DNA from 2 places in the Sporosarcina sp. FSL K6-5500 genome. Region 1 is predicted to be linked to the other one. Evidence: riboswitches for the same ligand, from Rfam matches in the RefSeq annotation. Region 1 holds a riboswitch; the other holds the start of a gene.
What was found. Region 1 has a riboswitch for lysine ahead of MKX62_RS16085 (aspartate kinase). Riboswitches for the same ligand answer to the same signal wherever they lie in the genome.

Region 1 (7,477 bases):
AACATAAGTGGGATGTAGATGATGAACCATTCAAGAAACAATACGAACGGTAAGTTACCCATGAAATTGGATGCAGTGTTGAATGCCTCTGGGCCGCGTGTGGCAAAATGGTTAATCACTAAGTGTTGGGCAACAAAAAGCCCCACTGGAATGATTCCGAGCAGTGAATGAAGACGACGCAAATAAAAATCTGATTCTCTCGACAAGTCTTTTACCCTCCTTTATTAACTGAGTCCTTCAGTGCGCCTCTGTCATCATTTCGACATGAAGCGACCGTTGACGACGTACCTCTTCGTGGTACAATATTATGACATAACCATTGTACTCCTCAGTTTTGAAGAGGTCAAGACGATGTGGGCTTTTCGACACGCCCGAATTTAATATATTATTATTCTCTTGGATTCACTAACGCTATCATTTAACCGAAAGGGTTGCATATTCGATTGGAAAATACTACATATGATTCACCAACCCGTTTTGGCTATGAAATTTTACGAGATCACGTGTTGCCAAGTATCCTCGGGAAACATGAAGATGAAATCCTCTATTGGGCCGGAAAAGAAGTAGCTCGAAAATTCCCGATTTTTGGTGTTGATGAACTTCCTGAGTTCTTTCAAGAAGCCGGATGGGGGCCCCTTCAACTCGAAAAGACGTTGAAAGACGAGGCTTTTTATTCTTTAAAAAATGATTTCGCTACAAATGCCCAAAACAGATCTTGCCAACTTGAAGCCGGTTTCATTGCACAACAGTACCAGAAATTTAGTGGATTGCTCACTGAGTGCTACGGAGAATTTAACGCAAAGGATGGTCTCATCCATTTCCAAGTCAAATGGGACTTAAAAACGAAAGTTGAGGCATGAAAAATAAGATGCATCCTTTAAATCGGGCGCATCTTCTTTTTCATACAACTAATATATATATGTTGAACTATTGATTCTATATGATCTCCAGCGAAGGCATCTCTATGCGCCGTGCGTTGTTCAGAGGTTTCTTTATGTCAACATATATAACTAAAAATAACCAGTAAATTACTGCTTATTTTCATGATGAAACACCCTATGTACAGTTTCCGTTGGGTTGCACCTCTCGCAGTTTTCTCGTTAATCGCATGAGGGGTTTTTGGGAACGAATGAATAAGCACTTTCCAATCCATAATAGAGCAGCCAAAGATGGAATTTTGGCTGCTGAATCCATCTATATAGCATTTCCTTTTTGATTTTAAGGAAGTGTCACTTTCTATATGGAATTGCACTGTAACTTGTATAGTCTTAACTAAAATTTACAAGGTAGGCTTTATTAAAAGTGATAGAGCGCCCTTTGTCTTCAGGCACTTGCAATAAAATGGTTAACAATAGACATAACAAATTATTTCAGTCGTTGTCTAACCCGAATTGTTTATGAAGCGCCGCTACCGCTATTTCCATATCCGATTCTGGAATAACTACGGATACCTTGATTTCAGACGTACTAACCATTTTCACAGGAACTGATGCACTACGGAGTATCTCAAACATTTGTGCAGCGACTCCTGGGTTGGATACCATTCCACTTCCAACGATTGAAACTTTCGCAAGACCCACTTCAAAGTCGGCTCTGTTGTAACCAAGGGCTTCTTTTTCTGTCTCCAAAACATTAATAGCTTCTGCAAAATCCTCTTTCTTAATGGAAAATGACACAGACGGCTGTACGCCTTCCATAATTGTCTGGACGATAATATCGACGTTAACATGGTGATCCGCAAGTGCAGTGAATATATTCGCAAGCGAGCCATTGTATGGAACGTCATACATAACTGTAATCCGAATAATATCTCTTTCAAAGGCGATGCCCCGAACAATTAAATTGTTTTCCAAATCAATTTCCTCCTTGATAATCGTTCCTTCACCTTCCATATGTGCAGGTCTGACCCGAAGCGGCATTTGATGGTTCTTGGCAAACTCCACCGCTCTTGGGTGAAGTACTCCTGCGCCTAAATTCGCGATTTCAAGCATTTCATCATATGATATTTCCTCAAGTTTCTTCGCTTGTCCAATTAATCTTGGATCTGTCGTAAATACCCCTTCAACGTCTGTGTAAATATCACAGATAGCTGCATCTATTGCAATCGCAATCGCCACAGCACTTGTATCAGATCCCCCGCGACCAAGTGTTGTCAACTCACCCGAGCTGTCAGCACCTTGAAAGCCGGTTATCACTGCAACAGCACCCGATTCAAGCGTCGATACAACCTTATCTGCATGGACTTGCTCGATTCGCGCATTGCCGTGAACTGACTCTGTCGTTACACCCGCTTGCCACCCTGTATATGAGCGAGCCTCCAAACCTTGTGCCGCAATTGCCATCGCTAAAAGGGATGCTGTTACTTGCTCACCTGTCGCAAGTAGCATATCAAGTTCGCGGCGGCCCGCTTTCGGATTAACTTCCACGGCGAGCTTTAGAAGATCATCCGTTGTTTTCCCCATTGCAGAGACGATAACCGCAACTTGATTCCCCCGACTTACTTCATCTTGTACAAGCTTTGCAGCGCGTGCAATCCTCTCGGGGTTCGCAACTGATGTGCCACCAAATTTCATTACAATTCGTTCCATAATTATTCCCTCCAATTTCCCCCTGAACGCAAAAACGGCCCTCATAAGTATGAGAGCCGGTCCGATTGGAGCGCTCGCCGAAGAGCCGCCCCGTTCAGATAGCTCTCCAGGTATTTTTATACCTGACAGACTTCCATTTATTCAATGGAAATCCAGCAGGACAATCGTGACAGCCGATTGGTCCGCTTCGGCGAATACTCCTTTCAATCCCGTTCATCAGGCTGCCGCCTTCCGGAGATTTACTATTGGTATCCGCACCTCTATCTTCACTACATATGCAATTTTTTAGTGAAAAAACTCAGTGCGTTCACTCTATCACATTACTTCTTTTCTCGCAATGCCTCTTCACGGAAATACGTTTCCACTGATTCCGCAACCACCTTCGGCAAGCCCGCTTGTTGCAGCTCTTCAACGGATGCTTCACGAATCTTTTTCATAGATTCAAAGTGTTTAAGTAATAATGTTTTCCGTTTCGGTCCGACGCCTGGTAATCCATCGAGCGCTGATGTCAATGAATTAGTTTCGCGCCGTTGCCTGTGGAAAGTAATTGCAAACCTGTGCACCTCGTCTTGAATTCGCTGTAACAAGTAAAACGCTTCACTCGTTCTCTTTAGCGGGATCATTTCAATCGGATTGCCATAGAGAAGTTGCGCCGTCTGGTGTTTATCGTCCTTCGCAAGTCCAGCAATTGGAATCGACAAGTTCAACTCATCTTCAATGATTTCCCTGGCCGCTTCCATATGACCTTTACCACCATCTATAACGATAAGGTCAGGTAATGGCAAATCATCCTTTAGCACACGGATATAACGCCGCCTTACAACTTCACGCATCGCCGCATAGTCATCGTGTGCTGCCGCAGTTTTCGTCTTATACTTTCGGTAGTCTTTACGGTTCGGTTTCCCATCAAGGAATGACACCATCGCAGAGACGGCATCTGAACCGTACATATGTGAATTATCAAATGCTTCAATACGGTACGGTATGGTGATATTCATCGCCTTGCCAAGTTCTTCACATGCGCCAATTGTACGAAGTTCTTGTCGTTCAATAAGTTGGAACTTTTCTTTCAATGATATCTCAGCATTCTTGATGGCTAGATGGACGAGATCTTTCTTTTTACCGCGCTGCGGAATGAAGACGTTGACATCTAGAAGTTGACGGACGATTTCACTATCCATTCCCTGAGGCAACAGGATTTCTTTCGGGATTAAATGTTGGGACTTACCGTAAAACTGCCCGATGAACGTTAGCAGTTCTTCTTCCGGTTCTTGATAAACCGGGAATAGCGATACATCCCGTTCAATTAGCTTTCCCTGACGGACGAAAAAGACTTGAACACACATCCATCCATTGTCCACAGCAAATCCGAAGACATCACGATCAGTGAAATCACTCATCGTCATCGCCTGTTTTTCCATAATCGCTTCAATATTAACAATCTGATCGCGGTATTCTTTCGCGCGCTCAAACTCCAAATTCTCCGCAGCTACAGCCATTTTTTCCGTCAATTCTTTTTTCACACTTTTATAGCCGCCATTCAAAAAGCGGGTAATATCATCAACCATTTCCTTGTACGTTTCCAATTCCACTTCATTGACACAAGGGGCGAGGCACTGGCCAAGATGGTAATACAAACAGACCCGATCAGGCATCGTATGACATTTTCGATAAGGATAGAGCCGGTCAAGCAACTTTTTCGTTTCACCGGCGGCAAAAGCATGAGGATACGGACCGAAGTATTTCCCTTTGTCTTTTTTCACTTGTCTCGTAATGATTAGTTTCGGATGACGCTCTGCCGTTAATTTTAAGTATGGATAGGTCTTATCATCTTTTAACATGATATTATATTTCGGATCATACTGTTTGATAAGGTTCAACTCGAGGACAAGCGCTTCCAGATTGGTTGAAGTGACAATATATTCAAAGTCTATGATTTCTCCAACAAGTCGCTGTGTTTTAGCATCATGGCTACCCGTAAAATAACTACGAACCCGATTTTTCAACACTTTCGCTTTTCCCACATAAATGATTGTCCCTTGCCTATCTTTCATCAAATAACAGCCTGGCAACTCCGGTAATATGGCCAACTTTTCTGCGATTAACTCATTCATCTAATTCACCTACCAAAAAACCGGGTGCCAATGAAGGACCCGGTTATTCTATCAAATACATCTCGGCTATTTGCGACTGCCGCTTCGCTTTCATCGCAAAAAATATTTCGCCCAGATTTTGAACTTCTGCTAAATCAAGTTACTAATTAAGCGTGTTTTGCAATCAATTCAGCAAGTGCTTCTTTTGGTTTAAAGCCGACAACTTTGTCAACAATTTCTCCATCTTTGAAAAGAACCAAAGTAGGGATTGACATGATACCATATTTACCAGCTGTTTCTTGGTTGTCATCAACGTCAACTTTAACAATGTTCGCTTTACCTTCGATTTCGCCGTTTAGTTCTTCAAGAACTGGAGCGATCATTTTACAAGGTCCACACCAAGGTGCCCAAAAGTCAACAAGGACAAGTCCTTCTTTAATATTTTCGTCAAAATTCTGATCAGTCGCGTGAATAATAGCCATAATAAATTTTCCTCCTCTTAATAGATAACCTATGTCTGTATTATAGCATGCAGCTATATGACGGGCTAAATATATGCTTAGTTATTGAAAGAAGCTCCCCACTATTGAGGGAGCTTCACTTTAAATTAGTTTGTCTTAATTTTTTTAATTTCTTCAATCATCATCGGAATAACCTCGAAAAGGTCACCAACAATTCCATAGTCTGCTACTTTGAAAATATTCGCTTCTGAATCTTTATTGATTGCCACGATTACTTTCGAGTTAGACATTCCTGCCATATGTTGGATTGCCCCCGAAATACCTGCAGCAATGTACAAGTCCGGTGTAACAACTTTACCAGTTTGCCCGATTTGTAGAGAATAGTCACAGTAATCCGCGTCACACGCTCCACGAGATGCACCGATTGCTCCACCTAAAAGTGTCGCAAGTTCTTGCAATGGTTCGAAGCCTTCCGCACTTTTCACGCCACGGCCCCCTGCAACAACAACTTTCGCTTCTGAAAGATCGACACCCTCTGTCGATTTACGAATAACTTCTGAAATGATTGTACGAAGATTGGTAACATCAACAGATAGTGCAGCTACGTCGCCTGTTCTGCCTGCGTCGTGCTCTAAAGGCGCAATATTATTCGGACGTACTGTGATGAATAGAAGTCCGTCTTTGTTCTTCACTTTTTCAAATGCTTTACCAGAGAAGATTGGACGGATGAATACCGCAGCATCGCCCTCGCCTTCAATAGTAGTTACATCAGAGATTAAACCTGATGCTAGTTTACTAGCAATCTTAGGTGACAAATCTTTCCCTAAAGCTGTGTGACCGAACACAATAGCTTCTGGTTTCTCTTGTTCGTAAACCGCCATAAACGCTTGGCTGAATGCGTCAGAAGTATATAGTTTCAAATGTGGATGTTCCACAGTTACGACACGGTCTGCTCCGTAATGAATCATTTCTTCTGCAAGTGACTGAACAGCATCGCCGAGCAATACTCCGACAACCTCTCCGCCTCCCGAAATCTTTTTAGCAGCTGCAATCGCTTCGAATGAAACGTTACGCAAAGCTCCTTCTCGTGCTTCCCCAAGTACTACTACTTTTTTAGACATTTATAGTCCCTCCATTACAATTAAAAGTCTGATTAGATTACTTTAGCTTCATTTTTAAGCAGATTTACAAGTTCATTCACTTGATCAGAAATTTCGCCTTCAAGAATACGTCCAGCAGCTTTTTGCGGCGGAAGGTAAATTTCGATTGTTTGTGTTTTCGCTTCTACGTCATCTTCTTCTAGGTCAAGATCATCTAGTTCAAGCTTTTCAAGCGGCTTTTTCTTCGCTTTCATAATACCTGGAAGTGACGGGTAACGTGGTTCATTAAGACCTTGCTGAGCAGTCACTAGTAACGGCAGTGACGTTTCAATTGTTTCAGAATCCCCTTCAACATCACGAATGATTTTGACGGATGTACCGTTGATTTCAAGGTTCGTAATCGTCGTTACGTAGTTAATGCCTAGAAGTTCTGCCACACGTGGACCAACTTGTCCAGAACCGCCATCAATTGCAACGTTTCCTGCAAGAATCAAATCTACTTCTTTATCTTTCAAATACTCAGCAATAATTTTAGCAGATGTGAATTCATCCATTTCATCAAGGTCATCTTCAGTATCGATTAGAACCGCTTTGTCTGCACCCATTGCAAGCGCTGTGCGAAGTTGTTTTTCCGCGTCTTCTCCACCGATTGTAATGACAGTTACTTCGCCGTCATTTGCGTCGCGTACCTGGATAGCTTCTTCAATTGCATATTCATCATAAGGATTGATGATGAACTCCGCACCATCCTCAGAAATTTTACCGTTAGAAACCGTGATCTTTTCCTCTGTATCAAATGTCCGTTTTACTAGTACATAAATATTCATATTGCAGGCCTCCCTAACTTTTTAATTATTTCCCTTTAAATACAGGTACACGTTTTTCAAGGAATGCTTGGATTCCTTCTTTTGCATCCTCAGAAACGAAAACTTCACCGAATGAATCAGCTTCTGCTTTCACACCTTCATAATAAGAAGGATGCTTCGTAAATTGCAGCATCTCTAGTGCAGCTTTCACTGCGACAGGACCCTTCTTAGCAATCTTCTTAGCAAGCTCCATTGTTTTAGGCAGGAGTTCTTCATCTGTATAAGCATGATTGGCAAGTCCTAGACGGGCTGCTTCTATCCCACTGATTGGATCACTCGTTAATAACATCTCCGCTGCTTTCGGCATGCCGACGTAACGCGGAAGACGCTGTGACCCAGCAAAACCGGGGATTAGACCCAATTGCAATT
Region 2 (7,477 bases), 670 kb from region 1:
TAGCGTCCGACGCAATTTCATTCTCTCGAACTGAGATACACGCGCGGCCATGCCTTGAATTTGTGAAATTGACGATAACTACTATTGTAACGAAAAGACAGATAAACGCAGAGGTCCATGTAGTTAAATGCGTCACTTGCATCCCTGCCGCTCCACCTACATATTCAATATTCAAGAAAACAATACGAATGATTTCCGCAAATCCAAGTGTAGCAATTGCTAGATAATCGCCGCGTAGCCGTAAACTTGGAATCCCAATGATTAGCCCTGCAATTGTAGCAATAACCCCTGCCGCTAAAATTGCAACTGGAAATGGCAGTTGGAATTTCATCGTCACGATTGCCGAAATATAGGCTCCCACTGCTAGGAATCCTGCATGACCAAGTGAAAACTGTCCTGTAACACCAATTACTAAGTGCAAACTGACGGCCAACATAATATTAATTGCCATAAAGATTAATGTATTAGAATGAAAATCATTTAATATACCTACACTGATGAGCACTTGAATAACCGTATAAACGATTAGAGATGAAGCAATAAATGACCAAAACTGTTTTGACTTTTTCATGATATTGTTTCACCTACACTTTCTCACGTGTATTTTTACCAAAGAGTCCCGACGGTTTGAAGATGAGTATTAAAATCAAAATGACGAATGCCGCAGCATCTCTCCAAAGAGAGAAACCAAGCGCACTGACAAATGTTTCTACTACTCCAAGCACAAGACCTCCAGCCATGGCTCCGGGAATAATTCCAATTCCACCAAGGACAGCTGCGACGAATGCTTTCAAACCAGGAATAATACCCATTAACGGGTCAATCTTTGTATAATAAATACCGAAAATAACGCCCGCTGCACCAGCCAAAGCTGATCCAATCGCAAACGTAGCCGAGATTGTGTTGTCAACATTAATTCCCATCAGCTTAGCTGCTTCAGCATCATAGGAAACAGCTCGCATCGCTTTTCCGATTTTCGTTTTATGTACAACAAATTGAAGAATGATCATCAATGTGACAGAAACAGAAAGAATTAGGATTGACTGACTGCTTATTTGAGCACCGAAAAAATCAAATGATTTATTGCGTAGTACTTCTGGATACGCATTAGGTTGCGCACCACGCATATAAATGACACCATTTTGAATAAGAAGTGACACCCCAATTGCAGTAATCAACGCCGCGATTCTTGTCGCATTTCGTAATCTTTTGTAGGCTATTCGTTCGATAAGAACGCCAATAACTGCGCAGGAAGCCATTGATAATAGTAGGGCAGGGATGAATCCAAGACCCCAACCCGCGATGGAGTAATACCCAATAAATGCACCAATCATAAAGATTTCACCATGTGCGAAGTTTATGAGTTTGATAATTCCATAAACCATTGTATAGCCTAGTGCAATTAACGCATAAATACTGCCGAGTGAAATACCGTTTATTAGCTGTTGTAACCATTCCATTAACTTTTCACTCCTTTTCCAGCTTTAAAATAAGGCTTAAAAAAGGAATGAGGGGAGGACATCCTCCCTCCATTCCTACAGTTTTAACTTCATTCAGCAGAAGTTTACCACTTCTATTAGTTGCGTGATTGATTTAAGGATTAACTTTTGTATTGAAGACTTGTTCGCCGTCTTTGTATTCAAGAATAGTAGCCGATTTGACAGGGTGATGGTTTTCATCAACCGAATACAAGCCAGTTACAAGCTCAAGATCTTTTGTTTCAGCTAGAGCATCTTTAATCTTCACAGAATCTGGACCGCCTGCACGTTTAATAGCATCAGCTAATAGATAAACCGTGTCATAACCAAGGGCATTAAATGCGTCAGGTGATTTACTATATTTGTCATTGAACTTTTTGTTGAATTCTTGAATGATACCGTCTGGATCTTCAGATGAATAGTGATTTGTTGTAAATGTGTTATTCAATGCTTCTGCACCGGCAAGTTCAAGTAGAATTGGAGAATCCCAACCATCTGCTCCCATAAGTGGAACAGTGATACCCATTTCACGAGCCTGTTTAACAATCAATCCTACTTCTTCATAGTATCCAGGGATGAAAATGAATTCAGGATTTGCTGCTTTAATGCGTGTAAGAGTTGAACGGAAATCAGAATCTTTACCTACGTAAGATTCTTCAGCAACAATTTTACCACCTGCAGCTTCAAAATCTTTTTTGAACGATGATGCAAGACCTTTTGAATAATCGCTTGCATTATCAGAGAAAATCGCTACGTTTTTAACACCAAGATCATTCGCTGCAAAGTTTGCTGCAACCGTTCCTTGGAATGGGTCAATAAATGACGTACGGAATACGAATTCATTAACGTCCCCGTTATCTTTAACTGTTACGTTCGGGCTTGTCCCAGATGGGCTGATAAGTGGAGTTTTGTTGCCATTAGCGATTTCAGCCTGTGCAACAGTAGCACCACTTGTAGCTGCTCCGATGATTGCAATTACTTTATCCTGAGTGATCAATTTAAGCGCTGCACTCGTTGCTTCGGCAGGCTCAGACTTATTATCGACTTTGACAAGTTCAATTTCCTTGCCATCAATACCGCCTGCAGCGTTAATTTCTTCAACTGCAAGTTCAATTCCCGATAGTTCGGAAGTACCGTAAGAGGCAACAGCACCTGATAATTCAAGGTTGACTCCGATTTTAATCGTATCGCCGCCCTTAGATCCACCTGTGCTTCCTTCCTCAGCTTTGTCCCCTGCACCACACCCTGCCAACAATCCGACTGCTAGAGCGGAAGCGGCAAATACACTTGCAAACTTTTTCAATTTCATATAAAATCCCCCTTTTGATTGATACTTCCGACAATTTAAATCGAACTAGTACGACAAACGATTTAGCATTCCGAAAGATATCATTTTGTTTCCGCTTACATGCTTATTGTAAAACAAACTTTCTATTCGGTCTATAGAGAGTTTTCAGTTCTCATCTTTCGAAGTTTAATTTCTTCGAATAAGTCTAACAGTTAATAGAAAGATCAGTTATACAATATCATCCTTTCCTAATACTTTTAACTAATCATTGAATGGAAGTTCACCATTTTCTGATTACTTTAGTCTTAACGCCTAGTATATATACCTATCTGACTATTGTCAAAACATTTTTTTGTTAGAAAACTATTTTAAACATAATAAAGAAGCGGTAAAAAGTTCACCGCTTCCAATCATTTACTATTATAAAGACAGCTGTGTTGCCTCTTTTTTAGCTTTCATCGTCCAAACAGAAAACAATACTACAAGAATAACAATAACACCAACTAGACCTATCCATATGGAGCCTGTGATACCTAAGATGATATAGCCCATTGTGGCCACCAATGCACAGATTAATGCATAAGGAAACTGTGTCGCAACGTGATCTATATGGTTACAGCCTGCACCTGTAGAAGATAGAATCGTTGTGTCAGAAATCGGTGAAGCATGATCGCCGAAAACTGCTCCCGCAAGTACTGCTGCAAGTGCTGGCAGTAACATTTCCGGTGCCGCGTCAATCATTATGGTGCCTGCAATCGGCATAAGAATACCAAATGACCCCCATGAGCTACCTGTCGAAAAGGCCATAATACAAGCAAGGATAAACATGATGACCGGCAGGAATGAAACCGATATATTCGATTTCAACACAAGCTCTGATAAATATAAGCCTGTTTCCAATTTTCCTATCAGGAATGATAATGACCACGCAAAAATAAGAATCAGCACAGGTGGCATCATTGCTTTCAATCCATTTATAAAGGCACTGCCAATAAGAGAATAGCTTGCCGTTTCATTATTTTTCATCTGTTGCATATATAATACTACCGCTATTAGCGTGGCGATAATTCCACCCGACAGTAATGCAAGAGAGACATCCGTATTTTCAAAAATTGACAAAAGGTTCATTGATCCGCCGGCTAAATAACCTGTCCAAATCATAACCGCAAATGTCACTGCAACAAGTGTGACGATTGGTGCGACTAAATCCCGAACGCGGCCATGTGCGTGTACTGGGAAGTCTTCTTTTAACTGACCTGGAATTGTTTTAGCAGGATCAAATAATTGACCTGTTTCTGTAGCAAGTTGTTCATGTCTCTTCATTTCGAATAGATCGAAATTGGTCCACGCAAGGAAAAACACCATTGCAAGTGTTGCAATAACGTAAAAATTCATAGGCGCCATCATAATGAAGGCAGATAGTGGTGAATAGCTAATCGCTGCAGCACCACCAAATATAAGTGCAAGTTGGCCTATTAAAAAGGCACCCCAACTTGAAATTGGTGAAATGACACAAATCGGTGCTGAGGTTGAATCGATAAAATAAGCTAGTTTTGCTCTTGAAACTCGATGCTGATCTGTAATCGGACGAGCAATTTGGCCAACTGCCAATGCATTGAAATAGTCATCCACAAAAATAGCTATACCGAGAAATACTGTGAGCAGTTTTGCACCACGTTTTGTTTTGATGTGCCGCACTGCCCATTCTGCAAATGCCCTGCTTCCACCGGATAAACTAACAAATGCAGTGATAACCCCTAATAGAAGGATGAAAAGGATAATGTAAATGTTCCCTGTATTCAGTCCACCATCCCAAAATGTAGCCTTAACTGACTCCCATAAATTTTTTAATGATTCAACAGGTCCGAACGACGCCGCCAGCAGAGCACCTGAGACTATTCCTGCTCCGAGCGACAACAGCACCCGTTTAGTTGCAAACACCATAATAATTGCGATTAGTGGTGGTAAAATTGATACCCATGTTCCTATCATCTACTATTCCTCCATTTAGTCGGGTTGAGGCCCTGTATAGGGGGAATAAAAAAACGGCTACTAATTACACTCAGCAGAGTGCATCAGGAGCCGGCTTTATCTACGTTTCGTTTGTTGGATAACTAATACTGCTTATCTAACTCACGACTTGTAGCTCATCATACATGTTCAAAAATGTATGACAGTGTTATCCCTATTCGGAATAACCCCAGCCTGATAGATCCCGACGATCTTACCAAACTTCGGCAAAGCTTCCTTTTACACACGGTCATCGGTGTCAATCTCGCGTGTGTGACTAATAAGCAATGCAGCCTCTACCCAATCGATATTTCAATCCTCTACTAGCCTATCAGTTATCCACACCATTTTCAAGTCCCTTTTCATTCCTCTATCGCGGGAGGGGCTGGAACTTCGACCGATGGCGGATCCCCACCACCAGTCGTATAGATTTGAGGTACTGTTGATTGAATTAGTCCCATAGCTACCGGAATCTTCTGTGTCACTACACTTTGCTTTGTTGCAAGTGGGACAATGATTTGGACATTTACTGTTAATAATATATTCACTTCAACAACGGCATTGTTAATACCAAATTCACTAATTTTTGTATCTATAGTCGCTTGTACTTGACCTATGACATGAAAACGAATCGGTATTTTAGGCCCTAAGTTCCCTAGTAGTGGAATATTTGCCGCTTGAGCAAGAGGGACAAAAAAGACAATTCCCTCTTCACGTTTCATTGCTTGCGAATCAAATTCTATCTCATCTGTTGGTAATAAAGCTAGATTGCCCGCTTCAGCCTGTTGAAGATGGGACTCGACAAGACCATGTGTCTCCGCTAATACTCTGTTGATGATTTCAGTGTTGAATTTCACCATCCCTTTAGAATCGTTCGGGACGTTTACAATGATATCATTGACATCAAGTACATTGGCAGTCCTGGAATTGATGGCTTTATTGATAACATGGGCCGCGATTTTTTCTGTCTGTACCTCTGCATATTGAATATAAATTGGGGCAAGCCTTGCATTAATAATGTAAATAAAAAGGGCAATTGCGATAAGAATTGCAGGAATAAGAAGGGGTAACAATTTGCGTTTTTTCTTCCTGGATTTTCTAGTAACTTGGCCGTGAAATCTCAAGACGACTCCTCCTACTATACGTTATGCAGGAAGGTAGTCGTTCATTCTTTAATTAGTGTGGTTCCGTACCAACCAAGCACATCCCTGATTAATTCAGGCATATAGTACTCTATTTCTGCATGTTTAAGCGATGGAAAGAAAAAACCGAAAGTAAACATATCCAGTGTTGCAAGTGTATATTTTTGACCTGATACAACCTCCCGATTGCCCGCAAAAAGCTGATCATTTCTATTTTTATAAAGTCTTTCATGAATCATCGCACCCATTAACGAGCCACGGAAACCAAGTCCTTTGATTTCAATTTGCGGCCACTCTTTCGTTAATGACAGCTCATAGACTTCTTTCAATTCTGATCCATCGAGTGTAATGAGACATAAATTGATTGGATGAGGTAGAAGTGAATGTAAATCCTCTTTTGTCACCCACCCCTTTTCGAGACTACCTAGAAATATTCCTGCGTTAAACATGGCACAATCCGATTGAGAATACGCAATGAGCGCTCTACCAAAGAAAGAGGACAGCGAACTAACATCAAATAGATTTTGAGATAAGTGAGAAGGATTATAAAAAACTTGTTCCTCCATTGCCTGCTTTCCTATTTTGATTAGATCATTTACTTTTTCAATATCTTTTTCATTGCTTTCAATCGAATCTGTCCTGACAAGTTCCGCATCCATTTGTAAAAGTTCTTTAGCATCCGTGTTAAATTTCACGGTTACATGACCAACATACTCACCGTATTTACCTGTTGCAGCCAAAAGTGTATTACCAATCAATTTGCCGTCATGAAATAGATGATGCGTATGCGCGCCTAAAATGACATCGATTTCTGAACATTCTTCTGCAAGCTTTTCATCTTCATGGATTCCCATATGTGATAGACAAACAATTACATCCGTCTCAGCAGCAATGCTTTCAGCAACAAGCTTTAAATTTTGGCGAGGCGCCGTCACTTGCCAGCCGAGCTTCAAATAGAAGGCTTTATATTCTGCAGTAGCTCCTATAACACCAATTCTTGTCCCTTGCTCAGTAACGTAGATTCTATAAGGTAACAACCATTTTGGACGACTACCATCTTCTTCGTATAAATTACTTAGAATGACATCGAACTTGGCATCCTTATAAAGAGTAGATAAAGCCTCTTTCGACATGGTAATTCCTTCGTTGTTGCCGATTGTTACCGCATCATAGCCTGCTTCATTCAACAATCGGATGTTTCCTTGACCTTTCGTCCCTTCCGTAAATGGATGAGAACGATCAACGTGATCTCCGATGTCAAAATGATAACAAGCATCTCCTTCTATTAAATGCTCGCGCTTTTTGTCACAAAGAAGCCTACTAATTTGCGGCCAGCTTTCAAAATGACTGTGGATATCATTTGTATGATAGAAATGAATTGTTTCAACCTTGTGATTCATATGTCACCCCATAAGTCCGTCAATAATCGATCTGATTCCTAGTAAGAGCAGGATAATTCGCAGTGCAACAACAAGCGTTTCCGATTTCATCTTTTGATTTAACCGAGCACCTATTTTAGCCCCGATATAAGCTGCTGGAATGACTGGAATCGTATAAAG

Region 2: it holds a riboswitch for lysine, as region 1 does, so the genes downstream of both, MKX62_RS12825 (Na+/H+ antiporter NhaC family protein) here and MKX62_RS16085 (aspartate kinase) in region 1, are expected to answer to the same signal.

What each region holds. Positions count from the first base shown of each region.
Region 1 is NZ_JBBOTP010000001.1:3,354,476-3,361,952, reverse strand. It holds gene MKX62_RS16095 (succinate dehydrogenase cytochrome b558 subunit) at 1-206, opposite strand, end outside; gene MKX62_RS16090 (YslB family protein) at 444-860, shown strand; gene MKX62_RS16085 (aspartate kinase) at 1,371-2,588, opposite strand; lysine riboswitch at 2,680-2,859, opposite strand; gene uvrC (excinuclease ABC subunit UvrC) at 2,909-4,702, opposite strand; gene trxA (thioredoxin) at 4,849-5,163, opposite strand; gene MKX62_RS16070 (electron transfer flavoprotein subunit alpha/FixB family protein) at 5,289-6,263, opposite strand; gene MKX62_RS16065 (electron transfer flavoprotein subunit beta/FixA family protein) at 6,296-7,069, opposite strand; gene MKX62_RS16060 (enoyl-CoA hydratase) at 7,095-7,477, opposite strand, start outside.
Region 2 is NZ_JBBOTP010000001.1:2,681,895-2,689,371, reverse strand. It holds gene MKX62_RS12840 (branched-chain amino acid ABC transporter permease) at 1-571, opposite strand, end outside; gene MKX62_RS12835 (branched-chain amino acid ABC transporter permease) at 585-1,460, opposite strand; gene MKX62_RS12830 (ABC transporter substrate-binding protein) at 1,594-2,787, opposite strand; gene MKX62_RS12825 (Na+/H+ antiporter NhaC family protein) at 3,187-4,758, opposite strand; lysine riboswitch at 4,902-5,083, opposite strand; gene yunB (sporulation protein YunB) at 5,139-5,900, opposite strand; gene MKX62_RS12815 (bifunctional metallophosphatase/5'-nucleotidase) at 5,942-7,318, opposite strand; gene MKX62_RS12810 (sulfite exporter TauE/SafE family protein) at 7,322-7,477, opposite strand, start outside.